Regions from separate parts of the Eubacterium album genome, predicted to be linked through region 2. Evidence: a T-box and tRNA genes for the amino acid it is inferred to sense, from the RefSeq annotation. Region 2 holds a T-box; the other holds one or more tRNA genes.
What was found. A T-box is a leader RNA that pairs with one kind of tRNA and senses whether it is charged. The one in region 2 lies ahead of N5B56_RS08045 (valine--tRNA ligase), so its partner is inferred to be a tRNA-Val.
Positions count from the first base shown of each region.

Region 1: it has a tRNA-Val gene. The T-box ahead of N5B56_RS08045 (valine--tRNA ligase) is inferred to sense a tRNA for this amino acid. The anticodon was not compared.

Region 1 is NZ_JAODBU010000007.1:255,024-265,047, reverse strand. It holds gene N5B56_RS08770 (Mini-ribonuclease 3) at 1-354, opposite strand, end outside; gene cysS (cysteine--tRNA ligase) at 339-1,745, opposite strand; gene cysE (serine O-acetyltransferase) at 1,750-2,403, opposite strand; gene N5B56_RS08755 (GNAT family N-acetyltransferase) at 2,496-3,497, opposite strand; gene N5B56_RS08750 (DUF2156 domain-containing protein) at 3,545-4,456, opposite strand; gene ispF (2-C-methyl-D-erythritol 2,4-cyclodiphosphate synthase) at 4,460-4,927, opposite strand; tRNA gene N5B56_RS08740 (tRNA-Met) at 5,202-5,275, opposite strand; tRNA gene N5B56_RS08735 (tRNA-Val) at 5,283-5,355, opposite strand; gene N5B56_RS08730 (DUF4340 domain-containing protein) at 5,694-6,350, opposite strand; gene N5B56_RS08725 (Gldg family protein) at 6,350-8,518, opposite strand; gene N5B56_RS08720 (ABC transporter ATP-binding protein) at 8,518-9,570, opposite strand; gene rplT (50S ribosomal protein L20) at 9,737-10,024, opposite strand, start outside.
Region 2 is NZ_JAODBU010000007.1:90,669-100,692, forward strand. It holds gene N5B56_RS08030 (DUF5717 family protein) at 1-1,740, shown strand, start outside; gene N5B56_RS08035 (DUF5716 family protein) at 1,756-2,991, shown strand; gene N5B56_RS08040 (tetratricopeptide repeat protein) at 2,988-3,767, shown strand; T-box leader at 3,839-4,046, shown strand; gene N5B56_RS08045 (valine--tRNA ligase) at 4,164-6,803, shown strand; gene N5B56_RS08050 (hypothetical protein) at 6,888-7,037, shown strand; gene N5B56_RS08055 (tetratricopeptide repeat protein) at 7,103-8,554, shown strand; gene N5B56_RS08060 (STAS domain-containing protein) at 8,662-8,994, shown strand; gene spoIIAB (anti-sigma F factor) at 9,017-9,514, shown strand; gene N5B56_RS08070 (SigF/SigG family RNA polymerase sporulation sigma factor) at 9,492-10,024, shown strand, end outside.

The DNA of each region.
Region 1 (10,024 bases), 160 kb from region 2:
AAAACCTGTTGCTCTTCTGTAATCACCCATTGATGCATTCTTTGCCCTTGTTATAGCTTTAGCATTTCTTCCACGCTTATAAACACGAGCCTCATCTTCAGTCAAATCTTCATAAAGACTAAGTATCATATCTGATTGGGTTTTAGCTTTTACTAAATCTGCAGCTGCTTTATGAATTTTGTTAACCTGCCTGTTTGCTTCATCAACTATCATTGTTCTGATTACAATTTCATAAATTCCATCCCCAATGTAAGCCAATGTCAAAGGTGAATAATCAACAATATTAATTTCTTTTAATCCCATGGATTCTTTTATACTTTTAAAAATGTCGTTATTATTTACGCTTTTGTCCATGTTGTTCCTTCTCTTGTATCTTTCAAAACAATTCCTTTAGCTGCGAGTTCTTCTCTTATAGCATCTGCTGTTGCAAAATCTTTTGCCTTCTTAGCTTCAGCTCGTTTTAAAATCCTTTCTTTAATATACTGTTCCATTTCAGAATCTACGTCTGAACTTTCCTGTGTATTTTCATTTTCCAATAAATCCAAAGATAATACTTTATCAAAATCTTCAATAATGTATCTCTTTGTTGCATCATTTACATCATCTTTTAATAAGTCATAAATTAAAGTAATACCTGATGCTGTATTTAAATCGTTTCCAACTATTTCTATAAATTTCTTTTTATATTCAGCTGCCTTTGCCTCATTAACAGTTCCTTCTTTGTCTAATTTAGCAATTCTATTCTTTAATTTCTTATATCCTGCAGCAACTGAATCTAATACTTCATACGAAAATTGCAATGGTTTTCTGTAATGAGACTGTAAGCAAAACATTCTGTACACAAGTGGATTATATCCTTTTTTCTCTAAAAGAGATACTGTAAGAAAATCACCTTTTGATTTACTCATTTTACCTTGCTTATCATTTAAATGATGAACATGGAACCAGTAATTACACCATTTATGTCCAATATATGCTTCACTCTGTGCAATTTCGTTCGTATGATGAGGGAAAATGTTATCAATTCCTCCGCAATGCAAATCTAAATTTTCACCTAAATGCTTCATACTTATGCATGAGCATTCAATATGCCATCCCGGATATCCTACTCCCCATGGGCTATCCCATTTTAATTCCTGATCGTCAAACTTTGACTTGGTAAACCACAATACAAAATCAGTCTTGTTTCTTTTATTTTCATCAACATCAACATCATCTCTTACACCAACCATCAAGTCATCTTCATTATGGCTTGACAAAGTATAGTATTTGTCCAATTTTGATGTATCAAAGTATACATTTCCACCTGCGATATATGCATATCCTTTTTCTAACAATCCGGAAATCATTTTAATAAATTCATCTATACAATTTGTTGCCGGTTCAACTACATCAGGTCTTTTGATGTTTAATTTATTACAATCGCTAAAGAAAGCATCTGTATAAAACTTTGCAATTTCAAGAACTGTCTTATGTTCTCTTTTTGCTCCTTTAAGCATCTTATCCTCACCTGTGTCGGCATCACTTGACAAATGACCTACATCAGTAATGTTCATGACTCTTTTTACATTATATCCTTCGTATCTTAATTCTTTTTCAAGAACATCTTCCATTATGTAACTTCTTAAGTTTCCAATATGTGCATAATGATAAACTGTAGGCCCACATGTATACATTCCTACCTGTTTTTCGTCTATCGGTTTAAATATTTCTTTTTTCTTCGTCAGCGTATTGTATATTTGCATCTTATTACTCCTTAATATGATTTGCTAGTTTCATCATTATTTCTTTTAATTCGAGATTTTCTTTTTTAAGTTGTTTTATTTCCAACTGAACAGGATTTGGCATATTAACCTGATCCAAATCGAGCCTTGGCATTCTTACATTATCCTGTTTTACAATTTCACCCGGTACACCTACAACTACTGAATTCGGAGGCACTTCTTCTAAAACAACAGAACCTGCTCCAATTTTAGAATTTTCTCCAATTGTAAATGAGCCTAATACTTTAGCTCCCGCTCCAACCATTACATTATCCTGCAAAGTTGGATGTCTTTTACCTTTTTCCTTTCCTGAACCACCTAATGTAACACCCTGATACAAAGTTACGTTATCTCCTATTATTGTTGTCTCACCAATAACAACTCCATGACCATGGTCAATAAATAATCCTTTACCAATCTGTGCTGCAGGATGAATTTCTATTCCAGTCTTTCTTGCAGCTCTTTGTGATATCATTCTTGCACGAAATACGTGTCCTTTTTCATATAACTTATGAGCTTTTCTATATTTATATATTGCCCAAAAACTTGGGTATAACAATGCTTCTAAATTTGTTTTAATTGCAGGGTCTCTATCCTTAATTACTTCCACCTGCTCTTTATAATATTGAATGAATCCCATTTTAAATCCCTCTTTTTACTTCCTTCTATAAATATCAATAACCTATATCCATAGATATCAACATAGATTATACACACTTGTAATGATAATTTCTATACATAATCATTAATAAAAAATCCGTGCTTCATACAGACTTCAGGCAATCCATCAATTAATTTATAACCAAATACATGTTGTGTCAACTGTCCAATTGTAACATGAAACTCTGCTTCTTCAGTTGTTGGCTCCATTTTTATATTTGTATGCTCATAGGAAATTTTAAATCTTCCATTATTTCCCGGAAGGACTGAATCCTCAATTTCTATCACAAACTGTCCTACTCCTCTCATTCCTATAAGTCTTAGTGTTTTTCTTAAATTTATAATTCTTGCCATGGCATATGGCTTTTTTTCATTTAGCAACCATGTCATACTTTGTGTTTCATTGTCAAGAACTTCCTCAATTGCTTCATCATCTACAACTATTCGATATCCTACAACAACCTTATTCTCAACATAAATTTCGATTCTGCCATCCTCAACTTCTAATAAATCATTCATTTTTTTAAAATAATCTCTATTTTTAGTCAAAGACACATCATACCTTTCTTCCATTGCCGACTCAGCAAAAATTGCTAATCTTGGGAAATCAGAAGGCTCTGCCTTTCTAAGAATAAGTGAATGGCTAGGTTTTTTCCTTGCTTCTTCCTTTTTCTGTAGTTCTTTATCCATTACATACTCAAAGCCAAGTTTTCTATAAATCATGGCGTTTGTCTCATCTGATGGAATCAAATATGTGAATGCCTCCATATCTTCATACATATCACTAAGAATATACTTGAATATTGATTTCATTACACCTTTTCTTCTGTATTTTTCTAATGTTGATACACCGTATATATAAAATACATTAGTTTTAAGCTTACCTGTTGTTACAGTCTTTGGTATCAAATGTACTGCACCAATAATTTCTCCGTCCTCTTCATCAACTGCAACAAAATTATTCTTAAGACAATTATTCATATAGTAATCCGTATATTCCTTACTATCTTGAAAGCATTGTTCATAAATACTTCGGATATTCAGTTTTTCGTTTTTTTCTAAATATCTAATCATGTTCCATCTCCTGATATTCAAACAATTTCTAATCGAACAATTAGAAACTATTTTTGAATTATTGTATATTTTTCAACCATATATATTGGATTATATGACAATTTTGACTTTCTTAGTCCTTCTAATCCCATATCGTCTTCTCTGTTTTCTTTTGCTGCATTTGGAAATGCTACTTTTAAGAACTCGCTACATATAAAAGTATATAAACCACGAATGTTTGGATTAGCTTTTTCCACAGGAATATAAACCATATCTTCCTGTTTGTAGTAATTTCCAATAGTAAACGCTTCTAATTTATCATCTATATAAACTGAGCCAATTTTATAATCAAATACATTTTCATGTTCTAAAAGATATTTGATTCCAATTGCTTCAAAATCTATAAATTCTTTTTCTTCTGTATGCTCTTTATGCTGTTTCCAATTTTCCAAATAATCCATTATCTCATCATGATGCGTACTATCTAACAGTTTAAATTCATATCTTCCTTCATATTCCCTACAAAATGCATTGTAATGATTCTTTTTTTTATGATATTTTCTACCACTTAATGTCTGTAATTTTTGAGCATCATATACATAATCATAATAAGTTCTATCAGGAATTACAGTATACTTATCTTCCGGCAAATTAAGAATATCAACTGCTTCTTTATCAACTACATACATAACAAGCTTCTTATTTAAAACTTCATTAAAGTATTTTTGAGTATCATAAAAGCACTCTTTTAAATCTTCGTTCCTGCAACATGGAACTGAAGAATAATATTTATTATCTTCGCTTTTTGCTACCCACATCACACCTTTTTCATTACAAAAATATTGTGTTGGATAACAATCAGTCCACATATATAAATCCAACAAATTACTGTCTGCCGTCTCTGGCCTTCTCATTAAATAATATTTCTGTAACTTATTGTAATCTTCAATTCTAATATCTTTTAATTCTACATCCTTCATAACTTAATTAAGCAGTGCAATCGCCTGAGATGAAATTCCCAAGCCTTCTCCTGTAAATCCTAATCCTTCCTCTGTCGTTGCTTTAATACAAACCTGATTTTCGTTTATATTTAAAGCTTTCGCTACGTTTTTTACCATCTGTTCTCTATATGGAGCAAGTTTTGGTTTTTGTGCAATAATTGTTGCATCAATATTTCCAATTGTATAATTGTTATCTTTTAACAATTTTCCTACGTGTTCTAATAATATAATACTCGATATATCTTTATATTGTTCATCATTGTCAGGAAAATGTTTTCCGATATCTCCAAGTGCAGCTGCACCAAGAAGTGCGTCCATAATAGCATGAACAACAACATCAGCATCTGAGTGACCAATCAATCCATATTCATACGGAATTGTAACTCCACCCAAAATTAATTTTCTCTCTTTTCCTAATCTATGAACATCATATCCCATTCCAATTCTCATAATCTATTTCCTTTAATAAATACAACAAATTAATTCAAATATATATTATAGCATTTTTCTATATCTCAGTCGATATACGACTTGTTAATTAAAATACTATATTTATACACTCTCTGACACATATTTTTTAGTATAACACTATTCATGTATTTTTATCTACAAAGATTACAAGTTTTGTAACAAATAATCAATGCTCAATTTTTTCTTATAAATTTCATAAACCTTCTAAATAAACGAAAAAAAAGAAGGTTTCCTTAATCAGAACCTTCTTAAGTAGCGAAGGGGGGATTCGAACCCTCGACACCACGGGTATGAACCGTGTGCTCTAGCCAACTGAGCTACTTCGCCATATAAATGGGACCTACAGGGCTCGAACCTGTGACCCCCTGCTTGTAAGGCAGGTGCTCTCCCAGCTGAGCTAAGATCCCGTTGCAATCAAACTGCTTTATTAATATAACCATTTGTGCAACTTTTGTCAACAACTTTTTTCATTTTTTTTAATTTTTTTAACTAGTAGTTTAATTTGTAGTGTAATTCACTCTTACAAGATTGAATTTACCTTTTCTATTCATCATTTTTTATTAATTAACATCAATTAAATTTAACTATCTTTATAATTTCACCCTTGCTTTATCATTATAATACCCAAAAGTTGATTTATATTTAATTATTATAAATCAACTTTTTTTGGATAATCATAAAATTATTTATTTGTTCTGTCTTAGCAGTTCCTTTTTTACATTTTTCAATAGTTTGCTATTTTTTACTAATTTGTTCTCGCTTCAGCCTCATCAGTTATTTCTTCTGTCTGTACTTCTGTGCTCTCTTGTGTCGCAGCTTCTGTTGTTGTCTCAGTTATATCTGATATATTCTTCGAAAATGCCGTTTGAATATCTGAGTCAACCAAATAAATATTATCATTACCTTCAACCATCATATAATATTTACTTGTATCATAAGGATTTTCTTTTCCAATATACAATGTATACGTTGTGTTATCCTCGTCTGTAAGCGCTATTGTATTTGTCTCTGCAATTACATTTCCATTATCATCTATGGTAAATCCATATTGAGATACGTCGTCCTTTTTAGCAATTTTTTCATCTGCAGTTACTGACACAAGTTTTGCAAGCATATCAGTTTCAACTGAATCTTTGCTTATATTTACTGATGCATCGCTTGAATCATGCCATTTTCCATCGCTATCTTTTGTTAATGTAATCGATGTGCCATTTGTTATATAGTTAAAAGCTGTTATTTTTTCATAATCTTTTAACTCAAATGCCGTTATTGCAGTTGCCTCTTTATTTTCATATTCTTTTTCTTCCTGATTTTTATAAAATTTACCAACGCCAAAATAACCAATGATACATACTGCCATCAAAATAACTACTACAACAAATTGTTTTTTCTGTTTATTCATTATCTCTTTCTCCTTCTAGTCCAAATTACGATTCCCGCAACTAAAATAGCTATAGGAAGTACAACTGCAACAATTATTCCTACAAGTCTTGAAACTGATGCTGTAATTGTCAACTGAGAAGCCTGGAGGCTCTTTGAAGGAATTGACAAAGTCTCTACAGAATCATCTGTATTAATATACTCACTTAAAGCATTATTGAACATTTCAAGGTTTGCGTCTGCAACAAGTTCATTCATATTGTCATCTAACATATAAACTGAACTTAACGCCAAAATGTTGGTTTCTGTAGTTGTGCTTTCTCCATTTTCATTTTCGCTTGTTACACTCTTCTTTATTTGTGCTCCTAAATCAAATGTTCCTTCAACATCTCCATCTTCTTTAGTATATTTTTTTGCACTTTTCAAATGTGTTTTTGATACTGCTTTTGATGTTGTTGCTAAAGATGTATATGTTATTGAAGAGTCATCTTTATTTACCTGTTGTAATCCTTTTGCATATGGAGCAATTATATAGTTATCTATTCCTGACGCAAAACTTCCTGAGCCGTTTGCAAATGTAAAGAATGGTCCGTACTGATTTGAGTAGAAATCTGTATCATTTTCAGCTATAACACCTTCAACAACTTTCACTCCAAATGCTTCTAATATCGATTCAAAATTTGGTTTATCTGTCTGTGCGCTCTTGTAAGCCTCACATGCAATAATTGCTTTTCCTCCGGCATTTAAATAATCAATAACTTTCTGTGTCTCATCTTTAGAATAATCCTTTGTAGGTCCTAAAATCATTATCATTTCGCAATCATCAACTGATAAACTGTCCATACTTGCTAATTTTATTTCTTCAACATCACAATTCATTTTAGAAATTGCATCTGAAAACTTCGAGCCCATTCCAATTTCATCATGTCCTGTTATCTGATAAACAACCGGATTCTTATCTGATAACACATATGATATAGCACTGTCTAACTGACCTTCACAGTCATATCCTGTGTAAGATGTGGAGCCTGTAGTGTAATATGAACTTGTATCTGCTTCATAAATGTTATTGTAATCTACAACCTTTGACTTATTTGTCTTTTTATTTACAACAATTAAACTATTTGATGTAGGTGCTGAATCTGTATAATCTGCGTAAAAATAAGGATTTAATTTTGTATCTTTATATTCAACACTTATATGCTTTGAGCTATTTTCGTAATTTTTTAATGTTTTCTTTATTGTATCATCACTGCCATCTTTAGCTGCCATAACATAGATAACAACGTCATCATTTATTTTCTTCAACATTTTCTTTGTATCATCTGTTATTGAATACAACTTAGATGCTGTCATGTCTATGCTTGCCCATGAAGATTTATCTGTAACCTTACCTGCAACAAGATTTACAAATACTGCTACTACGATTGCTACAGCGATAAATCCCGTGCTAAATACACCTGTTGAAATAGTTGCCTTAGATACGTTCCATCTTCTTTTTTGTATTGATTGACAAGTGAGGAATAGGAACAAAACAATAATTGTCAGATAATAAACTACTCCAAAAAGAGAAATTACACCACTCATAAATTCATCTACAGGTGACAACAAATCAAATGCGCCAAGTATTTTTGTAAGTACATTTCCTGAAGATGAAATCATATTTTCTAAGGAGTTCATCATGTAACCCATAAATAAAATTACTATGCTTAAAATGGCCGATATAACCTGGCTTTCCGTTATGGATGAAATAAATACACCTATTGCAATAAATGCACAGCCATATAAAAATAATCCTAATATATTTGTGTATGCCAATCTAAATGACACTTCGCCAAATCTGGATAAAATAAGTGGATATACACACATTATTAAAACAGGTATCAAATATATTGTAACCAACGCCAAAAACTTACCTACAACTGTTTTTCCAACTGAAATAGGAGATGTCAAAATCAGCTGGTCCGTTTTAAGTCTTCGTTCATCTGCAACAATTTTCATTGTAAGAATTGGTATTGTAAATACTAAAATTAGTAATGCATTATATGCAGCATACATTTGTGTATAGCCATATGTAAGATTATAATAGATAAAGAATATACCTGCTATAAATGTTGTAACTGCTATAAACAGGCAGGCAATTACTGAAGTAAAATATGATTTAAGTTCCTTTTCATATATTGCTAGCATTATTTTTCTACCTCCTGCACTTCTTTTTCTTCATTTTTTAAATTATCTGCTAAGTTTTTATCATCCAATTTTTCTGAATTTTTCTTTTTAAACTTAAGACCTTTTTTCTTTGGCTGTGCCTTATATTCAGTCGTAAGTTCAATAAATAAATCTTCAAGAGATTTAGTCTTAAACTTAAGTTCTAATAACGGCATTTTCTTTTCTGCCAATGCGAAGAACAATCCTTCTCTTATATCAATATCACGTGATGTCACTATCTGTGCTTTACATTTTTCATCATCTAAAGTTTCAATTGAATGTTTGCATCCAAATTTATCAAGTATATTTTCTATTTCATTCGCATCACCTTTAATAATAGCCTCAATTCTGTTTTCTCCTGCAAGTTCTTCAATTAATTCTTCTTCCCTACCTGAAGCCACAAGTTTGCCCTGAGAAATAATAAATATATTCTCACATACTTCACTTATTTCAGTCAAAATATGCGAGCTCAAAATTACAGTATGCTCTTTTCCTAAATTTCTAATCAAATCTCTAATTTCTATTATCTGTTTTGGATCAAGACCTACTGTTGGCTCGTCTAAAATAATAAGGTCAGGCATTCCCATAATTGCCTGCGCAATTCCTACTCTTTGCTTATATCCTTTTGACAAATTCCTAATAAGTCGTTCTCTAATTTCTGTCGTTCTTGTCATTTCCAAAGACTGTTCTATGCAAGCCTTTCTTTCTTCCTTCTTTATTTTCTTTATCTTAGATACAAATTCCAAGTATTCATATACAGTCATATCCTGATAAAGGGGTGGAATCTCCGGCAAATAGCCAACATTCTTTTTTGCCTCCTCAGGCTCTTTAAAAATGTCATATCCATTAATTATAACAGTTCCTGATGTTGCACCTATATACCCTGTTAATACGTTCATTGTCGTAGATTTTCCTGCACCATTTGGTCCTAAAAATCCATAGACACCTTTTGAATCAATATTAAGACTCAAATCATTAACTGCAACGTTATCTCCATATTTTTTAACAAGATTGTTTATCTCTACAATACTCATGTCTTTCCTCCTACTATTTTATTGCATTGTATCGTTACAATAACTTTCTTGTATATTCTATGTTTCAATTGTGACGTTATTTCGTTCAAATTGTGATTCTTTTGTGAAAATAAAAAAGCAGTGAGAATAACTCACTGCTTTTTTATAAGTATTAAATATATTAAAATTATGCTAATTTTGCTTTAGCAACTTCTACTAATTTAGTAAATCCTTCAGCATCGTTAACTGCCATTTCAGCTAACATCTTTCTGTTCATTTCAACACCTGCTAATTTAAGACCATACATAAATTTGCTGTATGAAAGACCATTCATTCTAGCTGCAGCGTTAATTCTTGCAATCCATAACTGTCTGAACTGTCTCTTTTTCTGCTTTCTACCAGCATAAGCTGAAGTCAAAGCTCTCATTACTGACTGCTTTGCTACTCTATACTGTTTTGATCTTGCTCCTCTGTA
Region 2 (10,024 bases):
AAAGCATATTTATATCAGAATATAATTAAATATTTTGACCAGGCAAGTGAGATGTATAAAAAATACAAAGCCGGATTAGAAAAATATGTAGAAGAAGAGATTATTAATAAGCATATTGATAATAATCTTATTGAATTGTACAAAAAAATGCTCACACCACATTTTGTTAACAACAGAATGACAAAATCATTACCTAGTATATTAAATGCATGGAGAATAACTGTTGATAATCCAAATATTACAGAAGTTATAATATACCATAAAGAATTAGACGAACCTCAGCAGGTTCACCTTAATGGAGGAGAGGCTTTTGTTGAAATATATACAGACAACCCTGTAATAATATTTGTGGACAAAGATAGAAACAAATACGTAAATATAGAATATACATGCAGGAAAATTTTAAGAAATGTTAAGATTTCTGAGGTAGATAATGGAAGCATCTACTTAAAGTTAGCAAAGATAGAAAAAAACATAAAAAAATCAGCAAATGTTGATATTTTACAGATGTTAAAGGATATGCTTAATGTTGAAAATATAAGAGGAACATATAGAAAATATCTTTTAAATGAAATTGTTTCTTACTATTATAAGAATTCTTATTTAGATGAGTATGATGATTATGTAATGGAAATGAATATGAACGAGTTAGATAAAGACTCCAGAAATAAAATAATGTCAATACTTATTGCAAATAAGAAATATAAGAGTGTATATCCGTATATATTAGAATATGGTCCGGAAAGATTAAGCGATGAAAGTGTTGAAGAATTTTGTACAGGAATAATTAAAGAAACAGAGTTTGAAGAAGATGCTTTTATACTTGAAATGTGTGTGAAATTATTTAGGATGAATAAGGTTACAAGAGTAATTCTTGCTTATCTTGGAAGATTTTTCCTTGGAACAAACGAAGAAATGTTTATGTTATATGAGGAAATTAATAAAAAGAACATAATTGAAAACACATTGACGGAAAGACTACTTGTTCAGTGCATTTTTGAAGGGGATGTAAGTGAAAGAATTCATGGAATATTTAATAAATATGTACAGAATCCTTCATATGCAACAATTAGAAAAGCGTTTTACACATATGTTTCATATAATTATTTTGTTAAAAATATTCCTTGTCCGGATTCAACATGGGATATAATGCAGCAGGATATTAAGGATGGAACGGAAGTGACAGTTATTTCAAAAATCGGATATTTGTCACATGTGATTGAAAGTGAGCATGTAACACAGGAACAGATTGAAACATCAAAGAAACTGATGAGTCAGTTAGCTAAAAAGAATATTGTATTTGAATTTTATAAGAAGTTTAATAAATGGTTTGCAGTTCCATACAATATAGTGGATAAAACCATAATTGACTATCGTACAAATCCAAAGAATAAAGTATACATTACTTATAAGATAAAATCCATAACAGGCGAAACAAAGGAAAAAACTGAAGAAATGCGTAGTGTTTATTCAGGAATATTTACAAAAGATGTAATTATGTTCTTTGGAGAAGAAATAGAATATTATTTTGAAGAAATATCTGAAACTGATAGTATTGAGACAAAGAAATATACAATGAAAATAAATCAGAAAGATATTTTTAATGATGAAGGAAGATTTGGAATGCTTAACGGCATGATGATTTGCAAAGAACTTCACAGAGACAAGGATGCAAGAGAACTTATGGAAACATATGAACTTCATACGGATGCATCAGAACAGTTATTTAAGTTACTATAGGCAGGAGGAATAACAATGAATAATAAAGCACTTATTCTTGGAATAGATTTTTCAAGTGATTTTTCTCAGTTGGCATTTTTGAATGATGCAGGGGAGCCTGAATCAATTAGCGTTGGACAGGATAAGCATTTTCTTGTACCTACAGTTATGTTTTTTAATGATGAATTAAAAGAATGGTCAGTAGGCGAAGAGGCAATTAACAGAAGCCAGAGAGAAAGTGGAAAAGTTGTTACAAACCTACCGGAAGCATTGTTTTATGATGAGTTAAAAGACCAGAATAGAGCAATGATGAAAGCATATATAGCTTATTTTGTAAAATTAGCGGCAAATTACACAAACGGGCAGATAATTAAAAGCATTGTAATGACAGTAGATAATTTGACAGTGGAAATAATGGAATGCTTTTATGAAACTATAGAAGCTTTAGGATATAAGAAAGAAAATACAAAAATATTAAGCCATTCAGAAAGTTTTATCTACTATGTGTTAAACCAGCATAAAGATGTGTGGGTAAATAATGTTTTAATGTTGGATTTTTCACAGCAGGGGCTTGTTTATAGAAGACTTAGCATAAGACATACAAGAGAAGCACATATAGCAGATGTAGAAACGAAAAAATTAGATGATGTTTTAACATTTGATAATATTAAAACAGATATTGATGAGGCTGACAAAATTCTTGAAGATTTTATGGACGAAGAATTGAATGAACACGTTATTTCAGCAGTATATTTTTCAGGTGAAGGTTTTTATAGTGGAGACTGGAAAAATACACTTAAAAAAACATGCAACAACCGACGTGTATTTAAAGGAAATAACCTGATAGTAAAAGGTGCAGTTTATGGTGCTAAAGAATTGTTTTATATTTCAAATTTTAGTGATTATATCATATCCTGTAAGGGAAGAACTAAGGTAAATGTTTCTATGGAAGTAAACCATCAGGGAAGCGAGAAACAGCTTGTGCTTTCAAAAATAGGAACTAACTGGTACGAAGCAGGTGCTGTTGCAGAATGTATTTTGGATAAACCGACAATAGCAAAATTCACAATACAGTCACCTATTACAAAAGAATCAGAAAACTTTTACATTGATTTACAGGATTTCCCGGCAAGAAAAAATAAGACAGTAAGAATCCAGATAAAATTTGCATATGTAAATGAAAATAAGTTTGCAATAGAGATAAAAGATATCGGGTTTGGAGAATTCTATGAAAGCTCAGGAAAAGTAGTTAGAGAGGAAGTGACAGTATGAGTGACATCACAATGTGCACATTGCACTCAGAAAAACCTTATTATATAACTGAAATTAATAAAAATATATATTCGATAGAAGAATTAAATTATTATCTTTATAATTATCTTTATTTAGTGGATGAAGAATTTTTTAGTGAAAGTCTGATTGATTATATTGAAAATGAATTAAAGCAGACAACAATAGCAACAGGGCTAAGACAGGCATTAAATAAAAATGGTAATCTAGGCGAAATGATTGCATTTGTAATAAAAAATTCAGGATATTACACACAAAAGGAAGCAGATGATTTAGAAAGACATTTAGTAATGCTTAATTCAAAAACATCTGCCGAAAGAATAAAGGCTAAGGCAGACATATTACTTGATAATCATAAATATAATATGGCAATTTCTTTTTATCAGAGCATTATAAATAAGGGAACAAATAGTGAATTATCAGAAACTTTTTATGGAAGTGTTTATAATAATTTAGGAGTTGCCTATACAAGACTGTTTGAGTACGATGAGGCTTTAGTGGCATTTAGAAATGCATATAGATTAAATAGTGCTGCAGAATCATTAGAGTCAATAATATTGTGTGACCTTATGTCAGGTAATGCTACTAATTTGAAAAACGATGTTGAAAAATACAAAGTAAGTGATCAGGTAGTTAACAGACTTAGAACAGAAATCATACAGCTTAAGGCTCATATTCATGTAAATTGGAACGACACAATTGAGAAAGATTATATTAGCCGACGTAAGAGAGAATATATTGTAGAAATAAATAGTTAAGAAATTGTGAAGGTTTAGCTTAGGCAGTTGACAAATAACTTTTTAATTATTATGATAAAAAACAGAAAAAAATAAATGCTATGATGAAGAGGAGTATCTTGTAACTGCTTAACAGAGAGTAGGTTGTTGGTGGAAGACCTATAAGTAAGTGCGAGGGAAGGTAGCTTTGGAGCAGCATCAGTGAACAGTTAAAAACTATCAGTAGCTGATGACGATTCGTCCCCGTTAAGGATATGATAAGTAAAACAAAAGGTGGTACCGCGGATATTCGCCCTTTTAGGAAAATGTCTGTGGATTTAAACATACAAAAGAGACAGCATTTTAAAGCTGTCTTTTTCCGTTCATAAGGATGATAATTTGCAGACTGGATTACAAATTATTTTAAAGGAGTACACAATGAAGGAATTAGAAAAGAACTATAATCCTGCCGATATTGAAGACAGATTATATGAAAAGTGGCAGGAAAAGAAATATTTCCATGCAGAAGTAGACAGAAGTAAGAAACCATTTACTATTGTTATGCCACCTCCAAATATTACTGGACAGCTTCATATGGGACATGCCCTTGACAATACAATGCAGGATATTTTAATTAGATTTAAAAGGATGCAGGGCTATGAAGCCTTATGGCTTCCGGGAACTGACCATGCATCAATTGCAACAGAAGCTAAGATTGTTGAAAATATGCGTGAAGAAGGAATTACAAAGGAAGATTTAGGAAGAGAAAAATTCTTAGACAGAGCATGGCAGTGGAAAGCGCAGTATGGTGGACGTATTGTTTCACAGCTTAAGAAAATCGGTTCATCATGTGACTGGGACAGAGAAAGATTTACAATGGATGAAGGCTGTTCAAAAGCTGTAAAAGAAGTTTTTGTAAATCTTTACAATAAAGGGCAGATTTACAAGGGCGAAAGAATCATCAACTGGTGTCCACACTGCTTAACATCAATTTCAGATGCAGAAGTAGAATATGAAGATCAGGCTGGTAAGTTCTGGCATTTAAGATATCCTTTAACAGACGGTTCAGGATATATTCAGCTTGCTACAACAAGACCTGAAACATTACTTGGTGATACAGCAGTAGCAGTAAACCCAAATGATGACAGATATAAACATTTAGTAGGAAAAACTCTTACACTTCCATTAGTTGGAAGAAAAATTCCTATTGTTGCCGATGACTATGTAGGTATTGACTTTGGTACCGGTGTAGTTAAGATTACACCTGCCCATGACCCTAACGATTTTGAAGTTGGACTTCGTCACAATTTACCTGTTATTAATGTATTAACAGATGATGCAAAGATTGTTGACGATTATCCTAAGTATGCAGGTATGGACAGATATGAAGCAAGAAAGGCAATTGTTGAAGATTTAGACAAAGAAGGCTTCCTTGTTAAGATTGAAGACCATGAGCATAACGTTGGTACATGTTACAGATGTCATACAACTATTGAACCTAGAGTATCAAAACAGTGGTTTGTAAAGATGGACGAACTTGCAAAACCAGCCATTGATGCTGTTAAAAATGGTGACACTAAATTTGTACCGGGATATTTTGATAAAACATATTTCCATTGGCTTGAAAACATCCGTGACTGGTGTATTTCACGTCAGTTATGGTGGGGACATCAGATTCCTGCATTTTATTGTGACGACTGTGGAGAAATGGTTGTAACTAAAGAAGACCATGCTACATGTCCACATTGTGGAAAAGAAATGAGACAGGACCCTGATACACTTGATACATGGTTCTCATCAGCATTATGGCCATTTAGCACACTTGGATGGCCTGATAAAACAGAAGAAATGGATTACTTCTATCCTACAAACACATTGGTAACAGGATATGATATTATTCCTTTCTGGGTAATGAGAATGATGTTCTCAGGACTTGAACATACAGGAAAAGTTCCATTTGATACAGTACTTATTCACGGCCTTGTAAGAGATTCACAGGGACGTAAGATGAGTAAGTCTCTTGGAAACGGAATTGACCCACTTGAAGTAATTGATAAATATGGTGCAGATGCTCTTAGATTTACATTAATTACAGGTAATGCTCCCGGAAATGATATGCGTTTCTATTGGGAAAGAGTAGAGGCAAGCAGAAACTTTGCTAACAAAGTATGGAATGCTTCAAGATTTATTATGATGAACATGCCTGAAGAAGGTATTGATTTAAATAAGAAACCTGAACAGCTTACAGATGCTGATAAGTGGATTTTATCTAAGTTAAATACATTAGTAAAAGACGTAACAGATAACATGGAAAAATACGAACTTGGTATTGCTGCAGATAAGATTTACGAATTTATCTGGGAAGAATTCTGTGACTGGTACATTGAAATGGTTAAACCTAGATTATACAGTGAAACAGATGACACAAGATATGCAGCACTTTGGACATTAAAGAAAGTGTTAATTGATGCATTAAAGATGCTTCATCCATATATGCCATTTGTAACAGAAGAAATATTCTGTACAATTCAAGATGAAGAAGAATCAATTATGATTTCATCATGGCCTGTATACACAGAAGAATATGCTTTCGCTAATGAAGAAAATGCAGTAGAATTAATTAAAGAAGCAGTTCGTGGTATTAGAAATACAAGAGCTGAAATGAATGTTAAACCAAGCAAGAAAGCAAAAGTATTTGTTGTATCAGATGATGAAGTTACAAGAAATATATTTGAAAATGGTAAAGTATTCTTTGCAACACTTGGTCATGCAAGTGAGGTAATTATTCAGGCTAATAAGACAGGCATTGATGATGATGCCGTATCAGTAGTTCTTCACAAAGCAATTGTATATATGCCATTTGCAGAATTAGTTGATATTGCAAAAGAAATAGAACGTCTTGAAAAAGAAGTAAAAAGATTAAACAAGGAATTAGCAAGAGTTAATGGAATGCTTGCAAATCCTAACTTCGTAAGTAAGGCACCTGAAAAGAAGATTAATGAAGAAAAAGAAAAACAGGCTAAATATCAGGAAATGATGAAGCAGGTTCAGTCACAGTTAGAAAACTTAAAGAAATAATTGTGGCAGGTTTGATTACAGTTTATGGTGGTATAAATTTATATTCACCAATAAACTGTATCAGGTAAAAAAGGAGGAATCAGAATGATTAATTTTGATGAAGAAATTAAGAAATTTCATCCAAGTCTTGAAATTGAAGAAGCTGAAGATGCCATATACAATAACGATGTGTCAGATATAACTGATATTATGATTGAAATGGTAAATGGATTAAAAGGAACTAATAACCAGTAAGTCGTTTTAGCCATATAACATATGTGTATGGCTTAGACTGAGGGCAACATAGATGGAGAAATAATATGATATGCTTTAACTGTGGTAATGTCCTTACAAATAGTGATTATTGCAGTCATTGTGGTATGGATGTCAGCATATATAAAAAGATTGTGAAGTTGTCAAACACTTATTACAACATGGGGCTTACAAAGGCACTTAACAGAGATTTGTCAGGTGCAGCAGATGCCTTAAGAAGAAGTGTAAAATTAAACAAAAGAAATACTGATGCAAGAAACCTTTTAGGCCTTGTTTATTTTGAAATGGGTGAAACAGTTCAGGCTTTTTCGGAATGGGTAATGAGCATGAACCTTCAGCCGGACAACAATGCAGCAGATAAATATATGGCGGCAATTCAGGCCGATAAGGGCAAAATTGATGAATTAAACCATACAATTAAGAAATTTAATATTGCATTAGAATATGCAAAAGATGGAACAGATGATATGGCTATTATTCAGCTGAAGAAGGTTTTGAATCAGAATCCAAACCTTATAAAAGGATATCAGTTGTTAGCCGTACTTTACATGAAACATGGTGAGTACGAAAGAGCCAGAAAAGCAACAAAGAAAGCTTTAAAGATTGATAAGTGTAATCCACTTTGTGTAAGATACTTAAGAGAAATTACAAATTATTTAGAAGATGAAAAGAAAAATAATCCTGAACGTAGAAGAAAACGTAGAATGGATCTTCGTGGAACTATGATAGACAGACCATATTTAAGTGGTGATGATGTTATAATTCCAAAGAATAATTTTAAAGAAGCAACTTCAAGTGCTCAGAGTATAATTCATATAGTTATGGGTGTTTTGTTAGGTGCAGCTTTGGTATTTTTCATTGTAACACCGGCAAGAGTATCAACTGTTAGTGATCAGATATCACAGGTAAAAGTTGATTACAATCAAAAAATTGCGATTAAGGATTCTTCTATTTCAGAGTTACAAAAGAGTGTAGATACTTTAACAGCTGAAAAGGAAGATTTGGCAGCAAGGCTTGGTGAATATACAGATACAGACAATACTTTAAGTAAGAATTATACTCAGTTATTATCAGCGGTTGCAAGTTACTTAAAGAGCGATTATGATGCCAGTGCTAAAAGTATTTTAAAGGTTGATACATCTTTGGAAATGAACTCATCAGCATTTACTGAAGTATATAATACTTTGAACAGTAAGATTGCATCAAGAGTAGCAGAAACAAGTTATGATGCCGGAATGGAAGCATTAAATAAAAAAGATTATTCTGCCGCCATTACTAATTTCCTTAAGGCAATAGAAGCAGATTCTAATAATGATGATGCTTATTACTATTTAGCATGGTCATATAAAAATAACGGTGATGAAAAGAATGCTAAAAAATATTTCAAGGAGATAGTGGACAAATTCCCTAACTCTAAGAATTACACAACAGCAAAGACTCAGGCAGGAGTTGATGATACTACAACATCAAGTGATGAAACTACAACTTCTGAAGAATAAGAGTACAATTAAATATAAGAATATAAGATACAAAAGAAAAAGCTATTGCGATAAATGCAATGGCTTTTTCTTTTGTTGTATAAAAATAATTTTCAAATGGAGGTTTTATGGAAGTTTTATATGAAATAAGAGGTGAAAATTTAATTGTATTTTTGCCGGAGGAATTAGACCATCACAATTCAAGAATGATAATGGAACAGTGCGATTGGTATATATTAGCTAATCAGTTAAAAAATGTAATATTTAATTTTAAAAGAACCACGTTTATGGATAGTTCAGGAATAGGGGTCATTTTAGGCAGATACAAACTTGTAAAGAAGGCATGTGGGGAAATTACCGTGTTAAATATAAATGATACAATAGATAGAATTTTTTCTATTTCAGGACTATATAAAATTTGCAAAAAATCAGAAGCTTCAAGTCTGACTGTAAATATTTAGGAGGAGACAAATGGTAAAGAAAATATTTGAAAATAATATGAAGTTAGAAATGGATAGCGTGTCTGAGAATGAGTCTTTAGCAAGAATGGGTGTAGCATCCTTTTTAACAAAAATTGACCCTACTTTAGAGGAGATAAATGATATAAAAACAGCTGTTTCTGAGGCAGTTACGAATTCAATAATACATGGATATAGAGATAAAAAAGGAATCGTAGAAATTAAATGCCATTTAAGAGAAACAATAATTGAAAAAGAAGATGAAATTTTACATATATCGTTAATAACAATCATTGTAAGAGATGATGGAACAGGAATAGATGATATAGAAAAAGCAATGGAGCCTATGTATACATCTAAACCGGAGAATGACCGTGCCGGAATGGGATTTGCATTTATGCAATTATTTATGGATACGGTAGACGTGTGGTCTAAGCCGTACATAGGAACAAGCGTGACAATGACAAAAGAACTAAAAAGAATTGAAAAGAAGGGAAATAATGGATGCAATAACGCTGATTAAACAGGCTCATGCAGGTGATAAGATGGCTAGGGATAAATTAATTCTTGAAAATACAGGACTTATATGGAGCATTGTAAAAAGATTTACAAATAGAGGATATGAGGCAGAGGATTTATTTCAGATAGGATGCATCGGGTTAATTAAATCAGTAGATAACTTTGATATGCAATACGATGTTAAGTTTTCTACATATGCAGTACCTATGATAGCCGGTGAAATAAAAAGGTTCTTAAGAGATGACGGACTTATAAAAGTAAGCAGGGCGTTAAAAGAACTGGCGTATAAAGCATATCAGGAAAATGAAAGAATTAAAAATGAGCTTGGAAGGGATGCAACTATAAGTGAACTTGCTAGTAAGTTGGAAGTGAGTGAGGAAGAAATATCGATGGCAATAGATTCGTCAATGGAAGTTGAATCACTGCATCAGACAATATACCAAAATGATGGAAATGAAATATATTTAATGGATAAATTAAAAAATGAGGAAGGCTGCGAAGAGGAAGCAATAAA